2 regions of the Bacillus sp. AP8 genome follow, and region 2 is predicted to be linked to the other one. Evidence: predicted binding sites of a transcription regulator. Region 2 holds the regulator's gene; the other holds the start of a gene.
The links. The regulator Rex, encoded in region 2, represses fermentation and respiration genes when NADH is low (regulators of the CRP and FNR family bind a similar motif). The targets are predictions, from matches to a motif close to TTGTGAAATATTTCACAA.
Positions count from the first base shown of each region.

Region 1: a site for Rex is predicted at 2,584-2,601, ahead of BN349_RS21035 (DUF1641 domain-containing protein). Genes of this name have one in related genera too.

Region 1 covers NZ_CAPG01000090.1:464-19,838, forward strand. The annotation lists gene BN349_RS21025 (undecaprenyl-diphosphate phosphatase) at 1-383, opposite strand, end outside; gene BN349_RS21030 (NAD(P)/FAD-dependent oxidoreductase) at 826-2,007, opposite strand; gene BN349_RS21035 (DUF1641 domain-containing protein) at 2,043-2,483, opposite strand; gene BN349_RS21040 (DUF1836 domain-containing protein) at 2,994-3,566, opposite strand; gene trhA (PAQR family membrane homeostasis protein TrhA) at 3,706-4,353, shown strand; gene BN349_RS21050 (methyl-accepting chemotaxis protein) at 4,865-6,610, shown strand; gene BN349_RS21055 (HAD family hydrolase) at 6,769-7,554, opposite strand; gene BN349_RS21060 (methylated-DNA--[protein]-cysteine S-methyltransferase) at 8,002-8,463, shown strand; gene BN349_RS21065 (TetR/AcrR family transcriptional regulator) at 8,503-9,099, shown strand; gene BN349_RS21070 (MFS transporter) at 9,395-10,654, opposite strand; gene BN349_RS21075 (amidohydrolase) at 10,806-11,975, opposite strand; gene BN349_RS21080 (formate/nitrite transporter family protein) at 12,397-13,197, opposite strand; gene fdhD (formate dehydrogenase accessory sulfurtransferase FdhD) at 13,633-14,436, opposite strand; gene BN349_RS21090 (DUF2294 domain-containing protein) at 14,534-14,887, opposite strand; gene fdhF (formate dehydrogenase subunit alpha) at 15,461-18,400, shown strand; gene BN349_RS21100 (DUF1641 domain-containing protein) at 18,632-19,114, shown strand; gene BN349_RS26705 (hypothetical protein) at 19,276-19,375, opposite strand, start outside.
Region 2 covers NZ_CAPG01000092.1:884-10,179, reverse strand. The annotation lists gene groL (chaperonin GroEL) at 1-1,342, opposite strand, end outside; gene groES (co-chaperone GroES) at 1,394-1,678, opposite strand; gene BN349_RS21780 (CPBP family intramembrane glutamic endopeptidase) at 2,007-2,747, shown strand; gene BN349_RS21775 (YdiK family protein) at 2,744-2,953, shown strand; gene BN349_RS21770 (redox-sensing transcriptional repressor Rex) at 3,081-3,761, opposite strand; gene BN349_RS21765 (ABC-F family ATP-binding cassette domain-containing protein) at 4,355-6,283, shown strand; gene tsaD (tRNA (adenosine(37)-N6)-threonylcarbamoyltransferase complex transferase subunit TsaD) at 6,663-7,676, opposite strand; gene rimI (ribosomal protein S18-alanine N-acetyltransferase) at 7,673-8,125, opposite strand; gene tsaB (tRNA (adenosine(37)-N6)-threonylcarbamoyltransferase complex dimerization subunit type 1 TsaB) at 8,259-8,963, opposite strand; gene tsaE (tRNA (adenosine(37)-N6)-threonylcarbamoyltransferase complex ATPase subunit type 1 TsaE) at 8,960-9,296, opposite strand, start outside.

The DNA of each region.
Region 1 (19,375 bases), on a different contig from region 2:
CCGATTAAAACGGTATTTATAGAAAATAAATACTCATCAATATAATCCTCAAATAATACACCTAAGACGCCTGCTGGAATTAAACCCACTATTACATGTGTAAGCTTCAATCTATTTTTGTTTTGATTTCTGTTAGCATCTTTACGATTTAACCCTAACAGATTAATAAATCGACTTCTAAATACTACAACGACAGCTAATATAGAACCAAGCTGTATTACTACTTTAAATGTATTAGCTACATATTTCGTTAAGAAATCTACAGACTTTAGCCACATATCATCCACTAAAATCATATGACCAGTAGAAGATACAGGAGCAAACTCTGTTAATCCTTCAACCATCCCTAATATTATTGCCTTAATAAGCATAATAAAATCCATTTATAATTCCCCCGTTATATATGTACAGTTTCAAATCTACTTTTTAGCTTCTCCATCCAATAGTCACCTAATACTATAGCTTAAAGATAGAGACCATGAAATATTTAAAACAGAAAATTAATATAAATTTTACAATTATAGCGTATACAGATCCAAGCCTAGCATTTATTCTTAATACAATGTGAATTATAGAGTTTTTTTATAAATTTATCTATAACAAATAATGCATATAAGTTCTAGGATGCTCGTATTTTGATGAAATATCGCACCTCATGATTCATCAACCAACCGTTTTAATCTATGGTTTTAATTCACAGAACTAAAAAAACAACAAAGCTTTTAGAAACAAACCATAATTGAAGTCAACATTTCATGCACAAAAAAAGAATGTCTACAGAAGCATAGCTTTCGAGACATTCTTATATATAGTACTATCAAATTATTAATATGCTAAAGCAAAAAGACCTTTTATATGTGATAAGTAACGAATATTACTTGCTTCTTTCATTAATGTAGCAGGCATACCTTTAAGTGAGTTTGCATTAGCTCCAATTGAAGCAACAGCATCATTACGTCCAAGACTTGCTAATGTACCTGAGTTAATAGGTGCAAATGCTTCCATTTTGTGTCCTTCTAAATAAGCGTATACATTGTAGCCAACAAGTTCACCCATTTGCCAAGCATTTTGTGCTGTAGGTGCATATGGACGTCCACCTTCTGGAGGGAAAGCAACAGCACTATCACCCACAACAAATACATCTGGATGAGATGTAGATTGTAGGAATTCATTAACTGTAGCACGACCGCGATCTACCTCTATACCTGATTCTCCTACTAATGGGTTACCTTGTACACCACCAGTCCAAACAAATGTATTGGCAACAATTTTTTGACCATCTTTCAGGTCAATTTCATTACCTTTTACATTTGTTACAGGAAGACCAGTTAAAAATTCTACACCACGTGATGCCAAGCTTTCTGTAGCACGTTCAATTAAATGGTCTGGCAATACTGGAAGAATTTTTGGACCTGCTTCTACAAGCTTAATTTTCAAATCTGAAAAATCCACGCCGTATTTTTTCGCAATTTTCGGCATATTATCAACGATTTCACCAATTAATTCAACACCAGTTAAACCGCCACCGCCGATTAAAATTGTAGCATCTGCTTCATTACCAGTTTTCGCATATTCTGCAATACGACCTTCAATATGCTTATAGATTTTATTAGCATCATTTACTGATTTTAGTACCATGCTGTATTCTTGTAATCCTGGAATTCCGAAGTATGCCGTTACACTTCCTAATCCGACAACTAGTGCATCATATGTTAAAGTTGAACCATCAGCTAAACGAACAAGTTTATCATCCACTGAGAAAGATTCTACTTTTTCAATTTTCAAATCGATATCTTTACCTTTGAATAATTTTTCTAATGGTAAAGAAACGGCTTGTTCTTTAATTGTTCCGCCAGCAAGACGATGTAGTTCTGTAATAATTTGGTGAGTTGGGAATTGGTTAACAACTGTAACTTTCGCTTGATCTTTGTTTAGAAATTCACGAACTTTTAAAGCGGTTAAAAGTCCGCCATAACCTGCTCCTAGTACAACAATATGTTTTGACATAGTTTATCCCCCGTCCTTACTCGTTGAATGTAAAATTATTTTTGGCTGCTACGTTCTTCAGAAACTTCTAGATAAGCATTGATGAAACGGAATAACTTTTGAGCTTGTGGATCTTTGATTAATTTTAACAGACCAAAAAGCCCAATTACTTCGTTGCTCTCCGCAGCGCGGTCTTTCGCTTCGATAGCATTTGCGGCAATGTGTTTTACAGAGTCTTTAACAGGGTCGATAATATCTGTAATTGCTCCAAAAGTATCTTTCTTTAGTACATCATCTGTCATGACTAATTGCATAAATTCATAAGACTTAGTTAATGTGTTTACCATTTCAGTTAATTTAGGTAATTGTTCTACCAAAGTAGTCAAGGATTCCTGAACTTCAGGTTGTAATAGCTGATCAAGAACATCGTTTTTTCCTTGATTAGCAGACACTTTTACTTCTTGTTCAGAATTTGCTTGTGTGATAATTTCTGTCATGTCCCATTCTCCTTTACGATAAGCTTTTCGCTTATTTTTGGGAATTAAAGAGGAATTCCCATCTCCCGAATGATTCCTTAAAAAACCGCGTTTAAGAATATTGTGAAATTTTATACAAATGCAATACTAAAATAATACAATATAATGAATTTTTTTAAACAATTATGCTCTAAATATCCTACAAATTTTTAAAAAACATTACATACACATATTTTTCAAGCATTAAAGTAATTACGATTAATGGCCACTTTATTATAAATTTACCCTACTTTTTTTGAAAACAAACTCAAAAATCCGTTACAATATCACCAGTTTGCACAAGTTCATCAACACTAAGAAGAGAGTGTCTCAAAAGGCATAATTATGTTGGTTACCAGGAGCAAAAATAATGTAAATCAGCTTTTTATAAAATATAAATACACACAAAAACAAAACATATTCATAAAAAAAAGCTAGACAAAGTGTAGGGGCTGTCTCAAAAGTGATTCATAATCACTTTTGAGACAGCCCCTACTTTTGTTCACTTAAATCATCTACTATAAGCTCTGCAGCTCTTCTATAAAAATTACTCATATTAACTAGCGAAGCAAGTAATAATATCTTTTCTAAATAATCCCGATCTGACTCATCGACAGGGAAAGCTTCATTTTTTACTTCTTGCACACGTTCATGTACATCCTTTTGAAAGCTTTCTACATTCTTATTATATAAGTTTAAATAACCCTTATATAATTCATCTAATGAAAATTGCTCATCTTGCACCTTATGATTAAGCTTCTCTAAAGTATCTTTAATATCTTTTATAGATAAAGCTCCTTTAAGCTGATAAATAAGGCTAATTAATATTAAATGATCTTTGGAGTATTTTTTATTTTTGATTGGTACGAAAAGTTTCCCTTTCGCATAATTGTTAATCATTGTTTTCGTTAAGACCTTCTCCTCCTCATTTCTTTTTGTATCATTAAATTTATTCTCAAATAATTGAATGACCTGATCCATATATAAATCAATTTCTGGCATATCTTCTAAAGATATATTTTTATCTAAATGTAGTTGTTCAAGATATTCATTTATTCTATCCATGTACATGACCTCAATTTTCAATGTTTAGCTTAATATTATCGTATTCTATCTTTCAAGTAAATGTTGACTACATAACATAATACGTATATCATTATATGTAGTTATTAAAACTACATGATGTTATAAAGGGGTTATTAATATGAATCAATATATACGAGAACCTATAAATGGATTGACACATTTAGCTGGAGCCTTGTTGGCATTCATTGGATTGCTAGCAATGGTTATTAAAGCATCAAGCTCCGGAGCTTCTTCTCTACAAATTGCAGCTGTAATCATTTTTGGTGTAAGTATGATACTTTTATATTCTGCATCTGCTACCTATCATATGGTTATCGCAAAGGAACGTGTAATCGGTTTTCTCAGAAGAATTGATCATTCGATGATCTTTGTATTAATTGCTGGATCATATACTCCCTTTTGTTTGATTAGCTTAAATGGGGTTACCGGTTGGACAATCTTTATTATTATCTCCTTAATTGCGATAAGTGGAGTATTATTCAAATTAGTTTGGTTTAAATGTCCAAGATGGTTATCTACTGCTCTTTATATTTTTATGGGATGGATTATTATTTTCGCAGCATCACCACTAGCAAAAGCCTTAAGTGTAACAGGTTTGTTTCTGTTAATATTTGGGGGGATATTGTATACTATTGGTGGCATTATATACGCTGTTAAGCCGAAATTTCTAGAAATGAAACATTTTGGTTTTCATGAAATATTTCATATTTTTATCCTCTTAGGAAGCTTAGCTCATTTCTTAAGTGTTTATCTTTATGTACTATAAAGAATAATAAATTTCTTATTGATCACATACAAAAAAGGGGCCTCTCAAAAGTGATTTTTTGAGGGGAAGGCCGAACTAACAAGGTGTAGTCAGAAAATAAAGTTTGAATTTATGCCTTTCGCTCCATCCAGCGATTATAAACTATCAAAATTAAAAAAACTTAAACCAGTCTTTTCTAATATGTCAAAGCTTGAGGAGTGCGTAAGGACATTTTTATCTAGATTATGAAAACAAAGATATAGTCAAGAAATAAAGAGTAACAAAAAAAACAGTGAATACCAAAGCATATCTATAAGACTATTAATGATAGTGAAAATTCCGCTTTTGAATGATTACGAAGTGGAAATTTTCACATTCACACAAATTTAAAATATTTTTAAAAAAACAAAAAAATTATGCATTACAATTACAATGGTAGATTCCATTCATTTTTACATACGTTACAAGGGATTAAAAAAATTTTTCACGACTATATAAGGGAGCATTTTTATAGAGTGGAGAGTTGAAAATCATGATTCATTTTGTGCAAAAAAGTTTAAAAAGATCCATATTAGCAGTCATTTTATTAATTATTTTTATTATGTTCATCGGTAACTTAAGCTTTCTATATAATACTATTGTTGGCTCTGTTTTAGATACTATTCAGGAAAACGGAGAACATGATGCTGAACGTATTGCTTCTGAAATTGACGCTGAACAATACGAAAAGTTCTTAAAAAATCCAAATGGAAAGGAATATAAAGCACTCGTAGAGCAACTTAATAATGTTCGTAAAAACAATGGATTTTTATATGTATATACGCTATCAGCTGATAATAATGAACAACTTACTATAATGGTAGATGGTCAAGATAATCCTAGTCCAGTTGGTTCACCTACAACTGGAACTAAATTTAAGGATACTGAAGATGCTTTTAACGGAAAAACAAGTAGTAGTGAAGTTACGGAAGATGAAGAGTATGGAGAATATATTTCAACTTTTGCTCCAATCAAAAATAGCAATGGTACTGTCATTGGGGTAGTAGGGATTGATCAGGACGCGCACGCATTAGAAGAAATAAAAACACTAGTCCTAAAGGAAGAATTACCGATTGTAATTATTTCTGTGGTTGTTCTATCTATTATCATTTCAGTGGCTGTTTTCTGGTATCTGACAAAGAGATTGAATCCTCTTAATCACTTAATGAGCGCTACAAAATACATAACAAATGGAGAAATATCTAAAGCATGTGGAGTAATGGAACAGAATAATGTGAAAGACAAAAATGAGATTGGAAAGCTATATGAAGCCACTAAGAATATGGCTGAAACTATTGAATCATTAATAGGGAAAATGCGTGACATATCCGTTTCCCTTCATGCAAAGGGTACGTATTTAAAAGAATCTACAAGTGAATTAAGTGAAGGTGCTGATCAAGTTTCAACTACAATGACTGAGATGGCTTCAGCTGCTGAATCTGAAGCACAACTTGCTTCAGACTTAAACGAATTGATGTTGGACTTTACGAGCTTATATCAACAGACAGCCGAACAAGGGAATACCATTGTAGATTCAACACAAAAATTATTAAATGATAGTCACACTGGTACTAAATTAATGAACGAATCGAAAGAACAAATGGAGGAAATCTATCAAGTTATCACTAAAGCGGTAGAAGAGGTCAAAATGTTAAATGAGGAAAATAAGAAAGTAGCATCGCTTGTAACGATTATTAGTGACATTGCTGACCAAACCAACCTATTGTCTTTAAATGCTTCTATTGAAGCAGCTAGAGCGGGGGAGCATGGTAAAGGTTTTGCGGTTGTTGCTGGTGAAGTGGGGAAATTATCTCAAGAAGTATCTTCCTCAGTTAAGGATATTCATTCGATTGTAACGACTGCTACAGACAATTCATTAAAAATGGTTGATATTTTAAAGTTTGGTTTAGAAAAAGTATCAAATGGTAGAACGAATTTACATAAAACAGGTGAAACATTTGAGCATATTTCTTCATCACTATCTCATATGAATGAGTTAGCAATAGATATGAGAACACAATTAGCATTGGTAACGGAAAAGGAATCAGATATTAATCAATCCATTATGGAACTAGCATCTATTTCAGAGGAAAATGCAGCAAGTATTGAACAGGTATCCGCTTCTGGACAGGAAATTAACGCTTCTGTTCAATCATTGAGCCATCTTGTAAATGAGTTAAGTACAACAGCAAGTGAATTAAATGAGGTCAGCAATCAATTTAAAACAGAAGAATCTTAATTGATATATCTAAAAAGCGGTATCTTCTTGTTAAAAGGGATACCGCTTTAATCACTTTTGAGAGGTCCCAACGCCTTATCAGCTTTTTTTGAAAATATATAATGTTTTTATGTGTACTTTAATTTTCTAAAAAGCTGATGTTACTGAGTAAGCTCTCTTTATTTTAGCTCTTCTAAGATTGTATATAACTCTTCCAAATGTTTAATTTCATAAGTTGGAATAACTTCATTTCGTTCCTTATTATGACGATTAATCCAAACGGACTTCATGCCAGCACGTGATGCCCCTAAAATATCTGTCATCAAATTATCCCCAACCATAATTGCTTCATCTTTGCTAACATTCATTAAATTAAGTGCATGTTCAAAAATACTAACGTCTGGCTTTCCTTTTCCAAATGCTCCTGAAATAACTATTTGATCGAAATATGGACCAATTTCAGGCGTAATTTCAAGCTTAGTATTTTGTAATTCTGGAGAACCATTTGTTAATAATAACAATGCATACTTTTCTTTCAATTTATCTAAAACCTGGAATGTTTCTTCATAAACAAAGGGATGAAGTTTTCTTTCAAGAGGAAATCTTTCAGCTAGTTCTTCACCAAATTCCTGATCATCAATTCCTAGTTTTTTTAATCCATTTATCCAAGCATCTTTTCGATACCCTGGAACAATCTCTTTCATTTTATTAAACTCTAATCCTTCATCTCCAAAATTCCCCCATAAACCTTCAAAAGGATTAATTCCTATCATTTTTGTAAAATCATATGTTTCATATGCAGAATAAAGAGCTTGTGCTGCTTCACGTACAGCCTCCTCTAATTCACTTGCATCTACATCATATTTCTCCGAAGCATACTCACAAGTGGCTCGAAAAGCCTCACTTATACTCTTATGATCCCAAAGTAACGTATCATCTAAATCAAAAAAAACAGCTTTAATCACATCATCCAACTCCCATTTTTGTCGATAATATTATCATACACACAATAGTTTTTAGTGGAAAGGAAGAAATGACAGATCATTCAATAAATATCTAATTCTTAATCTATTCAAAAAAATAAAAATTCAATGAAAAGGAAGATAATGAATCCCTTCTAACATCCTAAAAAGATTCTGAAGGATGATTACATCTAAACTTTCTACACTACTTGTTACTTGAAAACAACCTAAAATAATTCTTAAAATTACCACTAGTGAATACTTAGTAGATTAGCATGTTTATGCTAAAATCATATTAAACACAATAAAAAAACAGGTATTTTTATTACATTCACCCTTTACTAGAAATAACTAAGACAGTATTTGCAAATGACAAAGAAGATTACACAGATCACAATTCTGTTCAAATAATGGATTATGATTTATCGCAATGTGGAGGTCATATAATTAATGAAAAATATTTTTTTCTATCAAACAGACATTGGGAAAATAGGAATTGAGGAAAACGGAACAGCTATTACTCGTGTCTATTTTCAAGATGAAGAAATTCCTCAAGATGTGACCATAGTTGAAACTGAATTATTAAAAGAAGCAGGAAGACAATTACACAACTATTTTTCTGGAAAACAAACAAACTTTACATTACCTCTATCTCCAAATGGTACAGAATTTATGAAAAATGTTTGGAATAGTCTTTATACGATACCTTATGGAGAAACGCGAAGTTACAAACAAATAGCCGAAAGTATCAATAACCCTAAGGCTATGAGAGCAGTCGGAATGGCCAATAACCGAAATCCAATTCCTATTTTTATCCCTTGTCATCGAGTGATTGGAGCAAACGGTAAACTTGTTGGCTATGGTGGTGGCTTGCATATTAAAGAGTACCTATTAAAGATAGAAAGTAAATAAGACAAGATACTATTATTTTCGTATAGAAGGTGCATACCTATGAATACTGAGCAAAGAATTATTGAAGAAGGAAAAAAACTAATCGAAATATATGGATTTCGTAAATTTACTATGGATGAATTAGCCCAAAATTTACGAATCAGTAAACGAACAATCTATTTACACTACAAAAATAAAAATGAATTAATTAGCTCTATATGTGATTCAATCATTGCTACTGATTTAGAAGAGATGAAAACAATCATCAACCAAAAAGACGATTATGTAGAAAAATTACGTGCTGTATTTTTTCTATATAACATTAAAATGTTAAGAAAAAAATATCTTAATGAATTAAGAAAATTTTTCCCACATGATTGGGAAAAATTTAGAGCATTCAGTGAGAATCGAAGAGACTATGTTAGACAAATTTACAGAGAAGGAGTAGAAAAAGGAATATTTATCAAAAAATGTCCACAGATTCCTGGTACTCCTACCACAATAAATGAAGATCAAACAGTAGAACTATTAATTTTCATATTAACCTCCGTGATTAATCAGGCTTTTGAAACAGAAATGACAGATTATGAGTTTGATGTAAATACCATGCTCATTTACTCTTTTGAAATGCTTATTCAAATGTTTATTGTCAATTAACCAAAATGATACAGTTAAAATAAGGACGTTACAAAAGTAATTAAATATCACTTTTGTAACGTCCTACGCTTTTAAGATACCCTTCTTAAGCAATCTAAAAAGCTAACCACAATAAGTAATTTCTTCATACTCATTTGCAGTTAGCTCTTATTTTGCTTAAAAGTATCTATTGAATTTTGATTAAATTGTTCATTCTATATGGTCTCCCATACCCAAACCAAGTTTAATACGAATGGTATTTCACCTTCAAAATCCTTAGTTATTTCTATTCGTTAAATATCTATCACAATGACTATCAAGCTTTAGTGTTGGTAGCAAACTCAACATTCTCAGCATATTTTGGTTTAAGTCTAACAGCTAGGAAATACAAGCAGAAACTTACAACAGAAAGTACAATTAATACATTTAAAACTAAGAAATAAGAATGATTGATACCATATACGATACCACCGAAGACTGCAGATAATGCTGTTCCCAATGATGAGAATGTAGAAACAATACCAAAGATTGGACCAAAATCTTTTTCACCAAAAATGTATGGTGTAATATAAGAAGGTGCAATAGTTAATGCTGTCGCTCCAAATCCAGTAAAGGTAGCATATAAGATACCAGAAAGCATTGCATCAGCATTTTTCAAGAATACGAAACTTAAGATATTACAAACACCCAGTGCAATAATCATAATATCAATTTTTAGATTATCAAATAGTTTACCAACAACAAGTTTTCCAACAATTACCATCGCTGAACCTAGAGACATTAAGAAAGCTGCTTTAGACACTGGAGCACCAATATCTGTTAAGAAAGGAGCTAAGTTAATAATCATTGTATTTGCTACAATACCTGTTACGATAATGGCTAAACATAAAATCCAAAATGATAGTGTTTTAATAGCATCTTTTTGGCTTACACCAGTTAATACTCTTTCTTTATTTTGTGTAGGTGATTCTCCAAGTGGAGTTAGACCAATATCAGAAGGACGAAATCTAACTACAAATAATGTAAGAGGAACAACCGTAATAAGAATTACAAATCCTATAATAAGATAAGTTGTTCTCCAGCCAAATGACTCAATTAAATATGAAACAATCGGAGTAAGAATAATTCCCCCTACACCACTACCTGACAAAGCAATCCCTAATGCTAATCCACGTTTTTCATTAAACCAGTTTGCAATTAAAACAGATGAAGGAACAATACATCCTGCTAACAGGGCAATCCCTTGTAATACCGATAAAGCGTAAATCACCCAAATGTTTGTTGCAAAAGAGAAACCGATATAAGATCCGGCTCCAAGAATCGTACAAACTGTCATAAATACTCTTATATTCACTCTTTTAAGCAGGTTCCCAGCAATTGGAGCTACAACCATACCAACCAATGTTACAATTGTGAAATAATATGAAAATTGCGATCTTTCGATACCTAGATCTTTCGAAACTGGATCGGTAAAAAATGAGATAAGATTAACAACTGGTGCGAATAGAAACGTCATAGACATAAATGCGGTTAATACAATCCACCAACCATAAAATATTTTACTATTTTTAGCCATTTTTTTAGCACCTTCCTTATTTTCTATATAAATCGAATAATTTCATTCATCTATAAGCGATAAAAAGTTCTGGTTATACGTTACATGAAATTCATCTCTCCTATTCTTTTAATCAGAATAAGAGAGATAGCCATTCTTGAGCACTATATTTCTACTTCTTTCCTAATATATCTAAGATTAACTGAACTTCAACCTTTGTCCCATTAAACATAGCTTCTTCCATTACTTTGAATTTAGGATGGTGGTTCATATAACCACACCCTTGTTCTTCTGTGCCTCCGCCAAGCCATAAGAAGCAAGCAGGAATCACCTTAGCGTAAGCGGAAAAATCTTCACTTGCCATTAACATTGGAGAATCATAAACCAGTTCTTCTCCTAACACACGAATAGCCGATTCTTTTGCTTTTGCAGCTAACTCAGGTGTGTTGTACAGTGCAGAATAGCCACGAATGTAATCCAATTCGTATGTTGCTCCATGTGAAGCGGTCACATTTTCAATAATTTTTTTCACTCGACTTTCCATTAAATCTCGTACTTCATCATGTAATGATCGAATAGAACAACTTAATGTTGCAGTATCAGCAATAATATTTGGTGCTTGTCCACTATGAAATTCACCAATGCTTAACACTGCCATTTCACTTGGTTTTACACTTCTAGATACAACAGTTTGTAACGCCATTACAATTTCGCTACCTACTACAATCGGATCAATAGATAATTCTGGTGTAGAAGCATGTGATCCTTTACCTTGGATTTTTAAGAAGAATCCATCAGCTGCTGTAGTAGCATATCCGGATGTAACTCCAAGTGAGCCCTCTTTCAATCTAGGTAAAATATGAATTCCGTAAATTTCATCTACGCCTTCAAGTACACCTGCATCTACAAGTTGTTGTGCACCACCTGGTGTTAACTCCTCCGCATGTTGAAAGATGAATTTAACCGTTCCAGCAATTTCATCTTTCATATTGGAAAGAACTGAGGCAGTACCTAGTAACATCGCTGTATGTGTATCATGACCACAAGTATGTGCAATATTATCATTTATTGATTTAAATTCCACATTAGATTCCTCTTGCATCGGCAGTGCATCAATGTCAGCGCGAAGAGCAATTATCTTTCCTTCTCCAGCACCCCCAGCTAATGTTGCTACAACGCTTGTTTCTGTCGGTCTAGTAATCTCCAAATTTGGAAAAGTAGACAGAGTATCATAAATATATTGTGCTGTTTTATATTCTTTAAAAGATAATTCAGGGTTTTGATGTATATGTCTTCTCCACTCTACAATTTTTTCAGTTGGTATTTGATTAATCCATTCCATGAAACTCAAACTCCTTTCAAATAAATGAACACAAAGGTATCTTTGTTACAAACTTCACATATTCATTTTTAAGAAATATCAAAATATTTTTTACAGTATTATTATTGCGAATTTTTGAAGTGTTATAAAATTCATTAAATCCTTTCTTCACTTAAAATAATAACACGAACACTAGAAAACTTTAAAAAGTTTTCTAGTGTTCGTGTTGTGACAAAAAAATTAGATACATATAATATTTTTAGATAATTTATATGTTTTTATTTGACTTTTATTATTCACTTATTTATCACTCCTTCTTGTTGGAAATAACTAGAAACACCATGTATGATTTGAAAATGATATAAAAACACAAAAAACCAAACGATGATTCATCATTTGGTTTTTTGTGAAATTATTATCCTTTATATAATAATTATTTTATTTAAGAAACTTTCTTTAACTTCTGTGTTTTTAGCTTAGGTTTGGAGTAAGAAACAAAATATGCTAATCCTACGAATACCGCTCCTCCAATTACATTACCTATGAATGTCGGAATAATATTTTGAATAAAATCTCCCCATGATAACGCATTCGCAAAAATAGCTGCTGGTATAACGAACATATTAGCAACAACGTGTTGAAAACCAATTGCAACAAAAGCCATAATTGGAAACCAAATTCCAAAAATTTTCCCCACCACATCATTTGCTGCGAAAGCAATCCAAATGGCCAAACAAACTAACCAATTGCAGCCAATGGCAGAAATAATCGTTTGAAAAAAAGAATCATTTACTTTTGCTTGTGCAATAGCAATTGTTTTATCCATAAATGGTCCTGTTTCAGTTAACCCAACTACATGTCCAAAAAAATAAGCAACAAATAGAGCCCCTATTAAATTCGCTAATGTAATCCAAAACCAATTATTTAATAATTCTTTTATCGTCACTTTTTTCGAGAAAAAAGCCATAGCTACAGTCATAATATTACCTGTTATTAATTCTCCTCCGGCAATCACAATAAGAATAAGACCTAATGGAAAGACTGCTGCACCTAAAAATGATGATAAACTGCCCCATTCCACTGGCAAATTTCCAATAACTCGGATATCAAGTAGGAAACCTAATGAAATGAAAGCTCCTCCTAAAAATCCAAGAATTAGCATAATTGATAATGGTAGCTTTGCCTTTTGCACCCCTGCATTAATACTCATTTCAGCAATTTCTTGTGGCTTGTTGAATCCCATCAAACCTCTCCCCCTTTTAACTCTCCCATATATTAAGAAAAGCACAAGCGCTTTTGGAAGCCTCGGTCAGCATAAGTAGTTCTAAAAAAGGCACTCTTTTACTCCTAAACGGATTGACTTATGGCCTTGCGAAACTGAAACTAAGCGCTGGAGCTAAACACCCAACTACTTGTAAAAACATAATTTTTATCCAATAAAAAAGGCAACATTAAAAAGCCTATTAAACAATAGGAATTTTTAACGTTGCCTAACTTTACTGCATATCATTTACAATAAAATCAATCTTCATTAAGTAAGAATATAAAATAAAAAATTTGCAGACCTTGCAAATTTTTCATAATTCTTTTCAGAACATAAATATGATATCAAAAAAAGTAAAAAAATGTCCATACTTTTTTTATTTTATGTCTTTCATTTTAAGTTTATATATGTTAATTACATTTCGTTATCTAATAAGATTCTTTCTGGATGCGTGTATATGTTTAATGACTGATTACGAATAAATCCAACAGTTGTAATTCCTAATTCTTCTGCTGATTGTAAGGCGAATTCAGTTGGAGCAGATTTAGACAGAATAATTTCACATCCAATTTTCGCTACTTTTAATAGAATTTCTGATGAAATTCGCCCACTAAAGACGATTATTTTTCCCTCCATAGATAAACCTTGTTTTATACAATGTCCGTATATTTTATCTAGGGCATTGTGCCTTCCTATATCCATTCGGCTAATAATTATTCCGTCTTCATCACAAAGTGCTGCATTATGTACTCCACCTGTACTTTGAAAAATAGCTGCTGATTTCTGTAATGTATCCATTAATCGAAAACAATCATTAGCAGTAATCTTAATTTTTATATCCTTCATTTCTTTAACTGTTAAGGCATCATTAGCGAATACGAAGCCTTGTCTACTCATACCACAACATGAAGTAATATACCTTTTATTCTGGAGTTTAAGGTGAAATGGATTTAACTTGTCCGTTTTTACATGGACAATACCAGCCTTATCTTGTACCCAAATATCCCTTATTTCTTCGTACTTTCGAATAATTCCTTCCGATGTTAAATATCCGATTACCATTTCTTCAATATACTCAGGTGTACAAACCATTGTAACGAATTCCTCACCATTAATCTTAACTGTTACTGGATATTCTGTTACGACTAAATCATTTATTTTATCAGCGCAACCGTTTGAGACACGAATAACTTCTCTTCTCATAGTGACCGCTTTCATCATTCCATCCCTCCCCCTATTCAAATACTAAAAGTCTTATAATCAGTAAACACTCACACTGGCCTTAAAACCCCTTTTTCCATAAAGAAATCTTCAATCACCCTTTTTTATCTATAGGCTTATCGAATATAAACACTGAAACAGCCATATTCTCCTCAACCTTAATATCCGAAAATAAATGCAGAAGCTTTGCGCCTACTAGATCCTCCATCCCATCTGGAGGACTAACAGCATACAAATCCTGGATCATTTTTGTTCGAGCAGCATGAATCATTTCCTTACCATCTGCTGTTTGACAAATAAATATTTCTGTTGGTGTTAAATTACCATACAATGTTGAAACTGCCATATTTTCAATAAAAACTGTATGAATTCTTTCTGGTCCTTTTCCAAACAAATCTTTACGAAGTTTACGTATAATATCATTAAACTCATGAACTACCTTTGACATAGACTAATCTCCCCCAAATGAAAATCTACTTCTTTGAATTCAACATTGTTCAGCATAAATTATCGTTTTAAAAAAGAAAAGCATATGGCTCAAAAATGATTATAAGCATATTATTGTATTTTTCAAAATTATAGGTATAATAATGTTATAAATGATGGATACATAATATATTTATGTTGTGTTTCTATTTTTTATTTGATATTTATATGGTTTGGATTGGTATTCTAGCAAGGTTTGTTATTAAACTATTCCACCATGAATTACACTTTACTAATCTAGAGAAAGTGTAATCATGGTGGTTTTTTTATTGTTTTTTTTACTAAGATAGAAGTCACTCGTTCAACTTGGGGTTATCGTTTTTTAATAAATGAACTCTTTTGCCATTCGGACAGATTCTCTACATGTAGCAACACCTGATGCTTGAACTAAAAGTAATCCAGGTCAAAAAATAGAATGTTTCCGCATACTTTGTTGCCTATAAAAACAAGAATCTTTTAGAAAACAGCCAAAAAAATATTATGAATCTCTAAATACATGAAAAATCATTTCATACGATTTAAAGGGGGAAAAACGATGAAGGATTCGAGTATTAAGGTACGTATTAATAATCAGGAGTACCTTGCAAATGCTGGATCAACTGTTTTAGAAGTTATTAATCAATATGAAATACCTCATCCTCAAATTTGTTATGTACCTGAAGTAGACCCGATTCAAACCTGTGACACTTGTATTGTTGAAGTGAATGGAAAGCTTATGCGTTCTTGTTCAACAGTTGCCGAAAATGGTATGGATATTCAATTGAACTCCAACCAAGCGAAGAGTGCTAGAACAGAAGCAATGGATCGGATTCTCGAAAATCATCTCCTATACTGCACAGTTTGTGACAATAACAACGGAAATTGTAAACTTCATAATACGGCAGAACTAATGGAAATTGAACACCAAAAATACCCTTATACACCTAAAGTAAGTGTTGATCAAGTAGATATGAGCCATCCTTTTTACCGTTATGATCCAAATCAATGTATAGCTTGCGGGCAATGTGTAGAAGTATGTCAAAGTCTTCAAGTGAATGAAACGCTTTCTATTGATTGGGAAGCTGAAAGACCGAGAGTACTTTGGGATAAAGGATCATCGATAAACGACTCTTCTTGTGTTAGCTGTGGGCAATGTGTGACGATTTGTCCATGTAATGCACTAATGGAAAAATCGATGCTTGGCGAAGCTGGTTTCATGACTGGGTTAGAAGATGATATTTTAACACCAATGATTGATATCGTTAAAAAAGTAGAAACGAATTATAGTAGCATCTTTGCTGTATCAGAAGTAGAAGCGGCAATGCGCGATAAACGGACGAAAAAAACAAAAACAGTTTGTACATTTTGTGGTGTAGGCTGTTCTTTTGAAGTTTGGACAAAAGATCGAAAAATCCTTAAAGTCCAACCATCTCATGATGCTCCTGTCAATGCTATATCTACTTGTGTTAAAGGAAAATTCGGATGGGACTTTGTAAATTCTGAGGAAAGAATAACAAAACCTCTCATTCGTAAAAATGGTCAATTTGTTGAAGCTAGTTGGTCAGAGGCTCTTGATTTGGTTTCAAGCAAATTAGGCGGTATTAAAGAACAGTACGGAAAAGGTTCTGTTGGTTTCATCTCATCTTCTAAAATTACAAATGAAGAAAACTATGTGTTCCAAAAACTCGCAAGACAAATTTTCAAAACAAATAACGTTGATAACTGCTCTCGTTATTGTCAATCTCCTGCGACAGATGGTTTGTTCCGTACAGTTGGTATGGGTGGTGACGCTGGAACAATAAAAGATATCGCTCAAGCAGGGCTCGTAATCATCGTTGGAGCAAATCCAGCAGAAGGGCACCCTGTATTAGCTACACGTGTCAAACGTGCTCATAAACTACATGGCCAAAAGCTGATCGTTGCGGATCTTCGTAAGAATGAAATGGCTGAGCGCTCAGATATTTTTATTAGTCCAAAGCAAGGAACAGACCAAGTATGGTTAATGGCTGTAACAAAATATATCTTTGATCAAGGTTGGCAGGATCAAAAGTTCATTGATGAAAATGTTAATTTCTTAGATGAATATAAGAAATTATTAACAAAATATACATTAGATTATGCTGAGAAAATTACAGGTATATCTAAGCAAACTCTCATACGAATTGCCGAAATAATTCGTGACGCTGATGGTACTTGTGTTCTTTGGGGAATGGGCGTTACACAAAACACTGGTGGTTCCGAGACATCTGCTGCCATTTCTAACCTATTACTTGCTACAGGGAACTATCGTAGACCAGGGGCAGGTGCATATCCTCTTCGCGGTCATAATAACGTACAAGGTGCATGTGATATGGGAACTCTTCCGGGGTGGTTACCAGGATATCAACATATTACTGATGATGTAGCTCGTGCAAAATTCGAAAAGGCCTACAATGTAAAAATTGATAGTAAACCAGGTTTAGATAATATTCAAATGCTTGATTCCATTGATAAAGGCGCTATGAAAGCGATGTATGTTATGGGTGAAGATATGGCTCTTGTTGATAGCAATGCGAATCATGTGCATGATGTTCTATCGAAGCTAGAATTCTTAGTTGTTCAAGATATTTTCTTCTCAAGAACGGCACAATATGCTGATGTTATATTACCTGCTTCACCATCACTTGAAAAAGAAGGAACATTTACGAATACAGAACGTCGAGTACAAAGACTTTACCAAGCACTTCCTACTCTAGGTGATTCAAAACCTGATTGGTGGATCATTCAAGAAGTAGCCAAACGCTTTGGAGCAGATTGGAATTATACAAGTCCTAGCGAAATTTTTGCAGAAATGGCTAGTTTGTCACCACTATTTAGCAAAGCAAATTATGAAGTTCTTGAAGGCTGGAATAGTTTCCTTTGGGGTAGCTTAGATGGAGAAAGTACACCGCTTCTTTATGTGAATGGCTTCAATTTTCCTGACAAAAAAGCTCGCTTTGCAGTAGCTGATTGGATTGAACCGGCGTATTTCCCAGAAGAGTACGATTTGCATATCAACAATGGACGTATGCTCGAACATTTCCATGAAGGTAACATGACAAATAAATCATCTGGTCTTCAATCAAAAGTTCCTAATATTTTTGTTGAGGTTTCTCCTCAATTAGCTAAAGATCGTAATCTTTGTGACGGTGGGCTTGTACGTCTAGTGTCTCCTTACGGTGCTGTAAAGCTGAACGTTTTAATTACAGATCGTGTAAAAGGGAACGAACTTTATTTACCAATGAACTCAGTAGACAAAGATTCAGCTATTAATTTCTTGACTGGACCTGCTTATGATACTCGAACACATACGCCAGCTTATAAACAAACGAAGGTTCGAATGGAAGTCATAAATACATGTGGAGATAATCCACTACCAGTTACAAATCCACGTAATAAGAAACGTTATCCTCAAAATGGTGTTGAGGTACAGCGTAAATGGAATCGTCCAGGTTACGAACATCTTACAAATCATTAAGATATGTAAGATGAAAGGTGATCATTTTATAAAGATTGATTTTTGTAACATTGATCCTCATTCGAAGAAAAAAGGCACTTCTAAGAGTCTATTACTTCGAATGAGTTACATTAAATATGCCGAAAGATCAGTCCACATATAAATGAAGCAATTTGTTAATTGGTTATTCACTATGACCACATTCTACGGATTGAATAGTAATATATCTTATTAAATAAGGAGATGAAATAAATGGCGGCTCCTATAACAAATATTCAACGGTATGAACCAACCGAAGCAGAGATTAAACAACAAAAGATTGAAGAATTGACTAAGCTCTTATCTAACAATGAAGAAGCCATTAATCATATTTTTGAAATAATCGGTGAGCTTAATGATATGGGCGTGCTAGAAGCAGCTACTACTATGCTTCAAGCAAAAGAGCAAATTACGAAAATTGCACTCCAGCAGGTTTCAAAAGATCCAGTAACAAATTTAATGAACACTATTACTGGAGCAACTGGGGCTTTAATGAAAGCTGACTCAGAAAAAACAACAAAACTAGTGAATAGTGCTGTAGCAGGAATTGATGAAGGAACTAAATTCCTTGAAACAGATAAAAAGATTACCGTTATGAATCTTTTAAAAACGTTAAATGATCCAGATATTAATCGTTCTATTGGCTTTACCCTTGCCTTCCTAAAAGGAATGGGTAAAGAACTAAATAAGAAGTAAGAAAGACCATCTCAAAAGTAATATTGAACTACTTTGAAACTCCTTATGCTTTATATGACATCATCTATTTAACATATGTTATCTAGTAATATATTTAAAAGAGGCCAATGAAAAATGCTTTCATTGGCCTCTTAACTTAAATTGAAAGAACACACTATTTATTATTTAACATCAGTCGTTTTTTGTTGTGTGAAAAAGAAAATAAAAATAATAATGGGTATAGCTAATAAAAACGTATGACTTCTTGTTTCTAACGTATCA
Region 2 (9,296 bases):
CAGGCTCTTCCATTGCACGAAGTACAATGTTTACACCAGTAGCTTCGTCACCTTCAGCAACGATTTCAGCCACTTTGTTATATACGTTAAGAAGTGCAGTACCACCACCAGCAACGATACCTTCTTCAACTGCTGCACGAGTTGAGTTTAATGCGTCTTCAATGCGTAGTTTGCGTTCTTTAAGCTCAGTTTCAGTAGCAGCACCAACTTTGATTACAGCAACGCCACCAGCTAATTTAGCAAGACGCTCTTGAAGTTTTTCACGATCGAATTCAGAAGTAGTTTCTTCTAATTGAACGCGAATTTGGTTAATACGAGCATCGATATTGTTTTTATCTCCAGAACCTTCAACAATTGTTGTGTTTTCTTTTGTAACAACAACTTTTGCTGCACGTCCTAGTGACTCGATACCAGCAGATTTAAGGTCACGACCAAGTTCTTCAGTGATTACTTCTCCGCCAGTTAGTGCAGCGATATCTTCAAGCATCGCTTTACGACGGTCACCGAATCCAGGAGCTTTAACAGCCACTGCATTGAATGTTCCACGAAGTTTGTTCACTACAAGCGTTGCAAGAGCTTCCCCTTCAACATCTTCAGCAATGATTAATAAAGGTTTACCTTGTTGAACCACTTGCTCAAGAACTGGTAGGATTTCTTGAATGCTTCCCACTTTTTTGTCAGTGATTAAAATATATGGATTTTCTAAAACAGCTTCCATTTTATCAGAATCTGTTACCATGTATGGAGATGCATACCCACGATCGAATTGCATACCTTCTACAACATCTAACTCAGTTGTGAAACCTTTAGATTCTTCAATTGTAATAACTCCGTCGTTTCCAACGCGCTCCATCGCTTCAGCAATTAATTGACCTACTTCTTCATCAGCTGCAGAAATAGCCGCTACTTGTGCGATAGATTCTTTGTTTTCGATTGGCTTAGAAATAGCTTGTAATTCAGAAACAGCTTCTTTAACCGCTTTTTCAATACCTTTACGGATACCCATTGGGTTAGCGCCAGCTGTAACGTTCTTTAAGCCTTCACGAATCATCGCTTGAGCAAGAACTGTTGCAGTAGTTGTACCGTCACCAGCAATATCATTTGTTTTGCTTGCTACTTCAGCAACTAGTTTAGCTCCCATGTTTTCAAAAGCATCTTCTAATTCGATTTCTTTTGCAATTGTTACACCATCATTTGTAATAAGTGGTGAACCGAATTTTTTCTCAAGAACCACGTTACGTCCTTTAGGTCCAAGAGTAACTTTTACTGCATTTGCAAGAGCATCTACACCACGAAGCATCGAACGGCGAGCTTCTTCACTAAATTTAATATCTTTAGCCATGTTTCATTACCTCCCTAGAATATTCACGTTTATTAATAAATAAGTATAGTATTAGCCAATTACTGCTAAGATGTCTGATTCACGTAAGATTAAGTATTCAGTACCTTCATATTTCACTTCAGTACCAGCATATTTTGAGAAGATGATACGATCGCCAACAGCAACCTCTAAGGCTACTCGCTCACCGTTATCAAGTACATTTCCAGCACCTACTGCTACAATTTTACCTTCTTGAGGTTTTTCCTTTGCAGTATCTGGTAATACGATACCACTTGCAGTTTTTTCTTCTGATTGAACTAGTTCAATAATAACGCGATCACCTAATGGTTTTAACAAGAAAAACACCCTCCTCAATAACAATTCATAAAATTTTTCTATTATTAGCACTCAACTATATTGAGTGCTAACACAATTAATATAATAAATAAATTCGCACTATTTTTCAAGTATTTGTCTTTAAAAAAAATCCCTTCCCTTCAACAGATTCCAACAATATTCTTCCTAAGTGATCTAAACCTTCTACAGTATGCTACAAATTACTCTCTTTTATAATAAAATTTTGCAAAAAGAAAATTTTATAGAATTTGAAAAAAGGAATGGTTTGTAACCTTTCATCAAAAAGAAGTACAATAATAGATATGTAACTTCAAAAGGAGATAATAGTGTGAAAAAAGAATATTGGTATGTCATCATGGTGTATATTGCCATGCAATTATCCGGTATTATTGGTGCTCCTCTCTTTAAATATATTGGTCTTGCAATGGGAGCTTCTGAAAATACGATAAATATCTATGCTACTGCCTATTGGTCTATATTTAGCTTTATCGTAGCTTTAATTATTACACTGATTTTAATGAGAAAGGATTTTGGTTCAGCTAGTTGGATAAGAAATGAACCTCCTGCACCAGTGGGTATGTCCATTCTTTGGGCTATAGCGGGAATTTTTCTAGCTTTCTTCGCTCAAACTATTGCAGCAAATATAGAAAGATTAATTGGAATCGAAGTAGGCTCCGAAAATACTCAAACCCTTGTAAATGTGATTTCTTCTGTTCCATCATTTGCTATAATAACTTCTATAGTTGGACCAATACTAGAAGAATTGATATTTAGAAAAATTATTTTTGGTTCTCTTTATAAAAAAATGAATTTTATATTAGCCGCATTAATTAGTTCGATCATATTTGGTTTAGCACATCTAGAATTTGAGCATATCATTCTATACACCGCTATGGGATTCACCTTTGCATTCCTATACGTTAAAACAAAACGAATTATAGTACCGATTTTTGCTCATGTCATGATGAACACTACAGTTGTTATTGTGCAGCTAATGTTCCAAGATCAAATAGAAGATATGATGAAACAAGTCGAACAAGTGCAAAGCTTTATTGGAGGATTACTATGAGACGTCAGTCACCCTTAACTTCAGGTATCATTTACATCATACTTGGAATCATTTTTACTGCTCTGGCTATTAATTATGTATCAGCCGATGGATGGAATGTATTATCATTCCTAATAGTATTTTTAGCAACCATTGATTTCGGATCTGGAATCCGTTTAGTAATGCTACATTTCCGGTTAAAGAGAATGCAAAAAAAGAAACCTTAAATAATGGCATCTATACTCTGATTACTCATTATAAGCTTATATGATTTTATAAAACATCATATAAGCTTGAAATGAAGAAGAGGTTATCTAAAGATAAATGATATATTACCTTCAGATAACCTCTTTTCTATTCCTGTTCTTGATGCTCTAATTCGATGTCATGTATATCTTCTATTGGGTAGTGCTTTAAGAAATATACAAGCGATTGTAATTCTACCGCTAAATCAATATGATGGACACGAATAGAAAGTGGAACATTTAATCTTGCTGGTGTAAAGTTTAAGATTCCTTTTACATTAGCACCAACTAAACGATCCGTGATAGGTTGTGCTACAGGAGCTGGGACGGTTAGGATTGCAACCGTTACTCCTTCTTTTTGTAGAATCTCTTCCATTTCATCCATGTCAAAAATGGTAACGTCACCTATTTTTGTACCGATTTTTTCCTTATCAACATCAAAAGCCATTTCAATCTTCGTATTATTGTTTTTCAAAAAATTATAATGCAAAAAAGCAGTCCCTAAATTTCCTACCCCAATTAATGCGACTTTCGTTAATTCATCTTGATCAAGTGTCTTTCTAAAAAAAGATAATAAATAATTTACGTTATAACCGTAACCTTTTTTACCTAACGCTCCAAAATAAGAAAAATCTCTACGAATTGTAGCGGAATCTACTTTTACAGCTTCACTTAGTTCAGCTGATGAAACACGTTGCTTTCCTGACGAATGTAAATTTTTCAAAAAACGATAATACAAAGGTAATCTCTTTGCTGTTGCTTGAGGAATTTTTATGTTTTCCTGTGGCATAATCTGCTCCCCCCATTATAATTGCTCTTAAAGTTCAATAAATTATCTATAATAATCAGGGCTTGAATTTCTTACTATTCCTACTCGAAAATATTTAATTCAATAATTATACCTTTATCTTGTCATATGCACATAATGTAATTATTGCAAAAACAGTTGTAAACGCTTCCACAGTAATAATGTTCGAAACATTTAAAATTAATAATTGCGCAAAATATAATATAATTATGAACTTTCTATGCCTTTTTGATTTCATTAAGTATAACAGAATGGATGAATAAGTATGGATTAAGCAATCCTCTTATTAACATTCCATTTCATAGAAAGAACATCCCCTTTTTCAGGTGTAACAAAGCTTTTGTCTACCAATGGCTTTGTTACCCGTTTAACTGGTCTCTTTTATCCCAATCTTAACTTTACCAATCCAACTGATTAAGTTACTTCTCCCATCTATTACCCCCTTTACATTGATGATACACTATTTTCACAATTTTGTGCCACAGTTTGTACTGTTTTTCACAATTTATATTCCTTTAATTGCTCCAATAGTGTGTTTCGTATACACTATCAGTAAGACAACTGAGGTGAATAATATGATTGTGTTACAAGTAAATAAATTATCGAAATATTATGGAGCTGAGCAAATCCTTTCTGATATAAAGCTAGAAGTACAAAAAAGGGATCGTATAGGTCTAGTAGGAAGAAATGGTGCCGGAAAATCAACCTTGTTAAAAATCATTGCTGATCAAATGTCCTATGATGATGGAGAAATAATAAAGCCAAAGGATTTATCTTTAGGTTATCTAGCACAGAATACGGGTTTACATTCTGAGCGCTCCATTTGGGATGAAATGTTAACCGTATATACACCATTAATTCAACTTGAACAGCAATTACGATCACTAGAACATCAAATGACATTACCAGAGACGTATAACAACGATGAAAAATATCAAAAAGTTTTAAAAGACTATGATGAGCTGCAAATTTCTTTTAAAGAAAAAGGAGGATATCAATACGAAGCAGATATCCGATCTGTTTTACATGGTCTTCAATTTCAGCAGTTCGATTATGCAACCCCCATTTCTTCGTTAAGTGGCGGACAACGAACAAGATTAGCTTTAGGGAAACTATTGCTCTCACAACCAGACCTTCTCATCCTTGATGAACCTACCAATCATTTAGATATTGAAACATTAACTTGGCTAGAACAATACTTACAAAATTACAAGGGTGCAGTACTAATCGTATCCCATGACCGTTATTTTATGGATAAGGTCGTTTCTGTCATTTATGAATTATCTAGACATACGATTAAAAAGTATCATGGAAATTATAGCTATTATCTTGAACGCAAGGCAGAAGACTACCAACGAGAAATGAAGCAGTTTGAAAAACAGCAAGAGGAAATTGCTAAATTAAATGATTTTATCCAAAAAAATATCGCTAGAGCAACTACTACTAAAAGAGCTCAAAGCAGGCGCAAGCAATTAGACAGGATGGAAATAATGGACCGTCCTCAAGGTGATGAAAAATCCGCCTCTTTCTCATTTAAAGTCAATAAACCTACAGGACATATCGTCTCAACTATCTCTGATGTAAGTATCGGCTTTAATGATCAGGCCATTTCTAAACACATTAATATAGCCATAACAAAAGGCGATAGTATTGCATTAGTAGGACCAAATGGTGTTGGAAAAACAACGTTATTAAAAACTATTATTGGTCGACTTCAAGCTATTAATGGACAAATTTCCTTTGGCTCAAATATTGAAATTGGCTATTATGATCAAGAGCAAGCCAATTTATCTTCTAATAAAAAAGTATTAAATGAACTTTGGGATGAATACCCATTAACAAATGAAAAAGATATTAGAACTGTCCTTGGAAACTTCTTATTCTCTGGAGACGACGTATTAAAGCCTGTTTCTGCACTAAGTGGTGGAGAAAAAGCACGTCTTGCACTAGCTAAGCTAATGATGCAGGGAGCTAATTTCTTAATACTGGACGAGCCTACTAACCATCTAGATTTAGATAGTAAAATTATCTTAGAAAATGCATTAGTGGATTTTCCAGGAACTATTCTTTTTGTTTCACATGATCGATATTTCATTAATCGCATAGCTTCAAAAGTCATTGAATTATCCACAAATGGAAGTGAAGAATTCCTAGGAGACTACAATTACTATCTTCAAAAGAAGGAAGAACAAGCTGAGCTTGAGTTACTAGAACAAAGTACATCAGCTACTCCTACAAAGGCTAACGATGAAAAAGCAAGCTATCAGATGGATAAGGAAACAAAAAAACGTCAGCGTCAAATAAAAAGAAGAATTGAAGAAATTGAAAGTCAGATAGAGAAGCTAGAGGTAATCATTTCTCAGCAACATGAACTTCTTTGTGATCCTGATATATATCAAGATCATGAAAAAGTAGTTCAAATTAATGATGTTATTCATGAATCAAATACCGAATTAGAAAAATTAATGGAAGAATGGTCTGATTTAGAAGCTGAACAAATCTAAGATTCTCTGTTCCATCCACATATCCAGAGGTAATACTCTGGATTTTTCTTTTGTTTTCAGAATTCTGTGGATAAATAAAAATTCACAACCTCTTTTTGTGAATAAACTGAATTTTTTGTTGATAACTAATGCATTTTTTGTGGATTATGTGGAAAACTTATGAACATCCCACTATTATCGGCTTTATATTGTGGATAAAAAAGTGTATAAGTTATTAAGTCTGTGGATTTCTGATAAACTAAAAAAATGAGCTTACTGTTATCTTTGTGAAAATCCCTCAATCTATCTTTCACTTTACTTATTTTCCTATTTTTCTTGTGAACAAATAAATGAAGGAAGGTGTGCCAAACATAAAATTTTGGCACACCTTCCTCTTCTGTTATCTTTCAAGATCAAGTCCTGGATTTGCATTTAGGTCATATCCAGATCTATGTCCTTTTTCAAACATGACACTTCCAATAGCAGCAATCATTGCTGCATTATCCGTACATAAAGATAATGGTGGTATCACTAATTCAACTGAAGGAATGTTATCAAAAGTTTTTTGTAACTCTGAACGAAGCCCTTTATTGGCTGCTACACCACCAGCTAATAATACTTGTTTAACATGATATTCTTCCGCAGCCTTACGTGTTTTTTCGACTAGTACCTCAATAACACTATTTTGAAAACTGGCTGCTAAATCTGCTGGTTCAATATGCTCTCCTCGTTGCTCTGCATTATGAAGCGTATTAATTACAGCAGATTTTAAACCACTAAAGCTAAAATCATACGAACCTTCTTCTAACCAGGCTCTTGGTAATTTAACAGTTGGTTGTCCCTCATGGGCAAGACGGTCAATATGTGGCCCACCTGGATATGGTAAATGTAATGTTCTTGCTACTTTATCATAAGCTTCACCAGCTGCATCATCTCTTGTTTCACCTAATACTTTAAACTCACCATGCTCTTCCATATATACAAGTTCAGTATGACCACCTGAAACGACTAATGATAAAAGCGGAAATTTCATTTCTGTCACCAATCGGTTGGCATAAATATGACCAGCAATATGGTGTACACCTACTAAAGGAATATTATGTGCAAACGCAACTGCCTTAGCAGCGTTTACTCCAATTAGTAGGGCACCCACAAGTCCTGGACCTTCTGTCACTGCAATTGCATCAATATCCTCATAATTTAAGTTTGCTTTTTCCAAAGCTTCTTCCAACACCAAAGTCATAGACTCTACATGATGACGTGATGCTATTTCAGGTACTACGCCACCAAATCGCTTATGGCTCTCGATTTGAGAAGCGACTATATTTGCAACAATCTCATGTCCGTTTTTTACTATGGCTACAGCGGTTTCATCACAACTTGTTTCAATTCCTAATATATATTGATCCTTCACTCTATGTTCACCCACATTACAATCGCATCCTCTTGGTTATCACTATAATAATTTCTTCGAATAGCTCCTTTTTGGAAACCTAATTTGGTATAAAGAGATTGAGCTACTGTATTAGTCTCTCTTACTTCTAATGTCATTCTCTCAATATTCTGCTCTTTACACTGTTCAATCATTTTACTTAGCAATGCTTCCCCCAAACCTCTTCCACGAAATTCAGGCAAAATGGCTATATTGGTAATATGAGCTTCATCTACAACTAACCATGCTCCACAATATCCAATAATTTGTCCTTCTTCTTCTAGTACAAGATAAGTAGCAAATCGATTTTGGTTCAATTCATTATAAAAAGCTTCCCTACTCCAAGGTAAGGTAAAGCATCTCTCTTCTAATACCATAATGGCATCTAAATCTCGTTCTTCCATGAAACGAAAAGAAAGGGTTTGGCTCATATCATTCTCTCCTTTATCCCGTTTTAACTAGCGCTATGTTCATAACTTCAACATATAAAGATTAAGCGTTAGTAAAACTTGAATGACACAACTACTATCTATACAAAATACATCCAACAAACAAAGCTTCACTTTATTTGACAGAGTTATTCTTTTGTTGTTCAATCCAATTCGCTTCAGCCTCAGCAAGCCTTATATAATTAGGTACAAATTCATGGACATCTTCCGGTTCTAAACCCTTCCCAAGGAGCGCCAATACACTTGGTCTAGGAACTAACTGAGCTTCATCAGCAAAGACAGCTTGCTCACCCAGATAAGTTAATAGCGTTTCTTGATGAATGAAATAGTCTGAGCCAATGAATAGTATATCTTTATCTAATGTCCGTAATTGCTGTGCCCATTCACTACTTTGGATAATCGTATCCTCTTTAACAGCTACTAACTCTCCTTGCTTATACTCATATAAGCCTGTATAAATTTGACCTCTTCTTGCATCAAATAATGGAGAAATGTAACCATCAAAGTATTTTCCATTAGCTGCAAGAACTTTTAAACTTGATACACCTGAAATTGGGATCTTTAGTGTCCATGCTAGAGTTTTAGCTATTGTTACGCCTATACGTACTCCAGTGTAAGATCCAGGACCTTTAGCTACAACAATTTTGTCTAAATCACTAGGCTTAACATTACAATCATGCATCAACGTCTCAATAGCAGGCATAGCACGCACTGAATGATTTTTTTTAATATTTGTTATGTACTCACCAATAATCTGGTTGTCCTCTATTAAGGCTACACCTAAAGCATAATTGGATGTATCTATGGCCAGTATTTTCATGATAAAATCTCCTTACAAAATTCAACGTACTTTTCGCCTTTTGGTTCAAAAATCAGTTTTCTTTCATTATCATTTTGATAAAGAATTCGGATCGCTAACAGCTCATCTGGTAATTGTTCTTGAATTAAATGAGCCCATTCAACAATTGTTACTCCGTTCCCTTCAAAATATTCATGAAAACCTAAATCTTCAAATTCATCTTCAATTCGATAGACATCCATATGATATAAAGGCAATCGTCCTTTATATTCTTTTATAATAGTAAAGGTAGGGCTATTTACATTCTTTGTAACACCTAATCCTTTTGCCAACCCTTTTGAAAAAGTGGTCTTA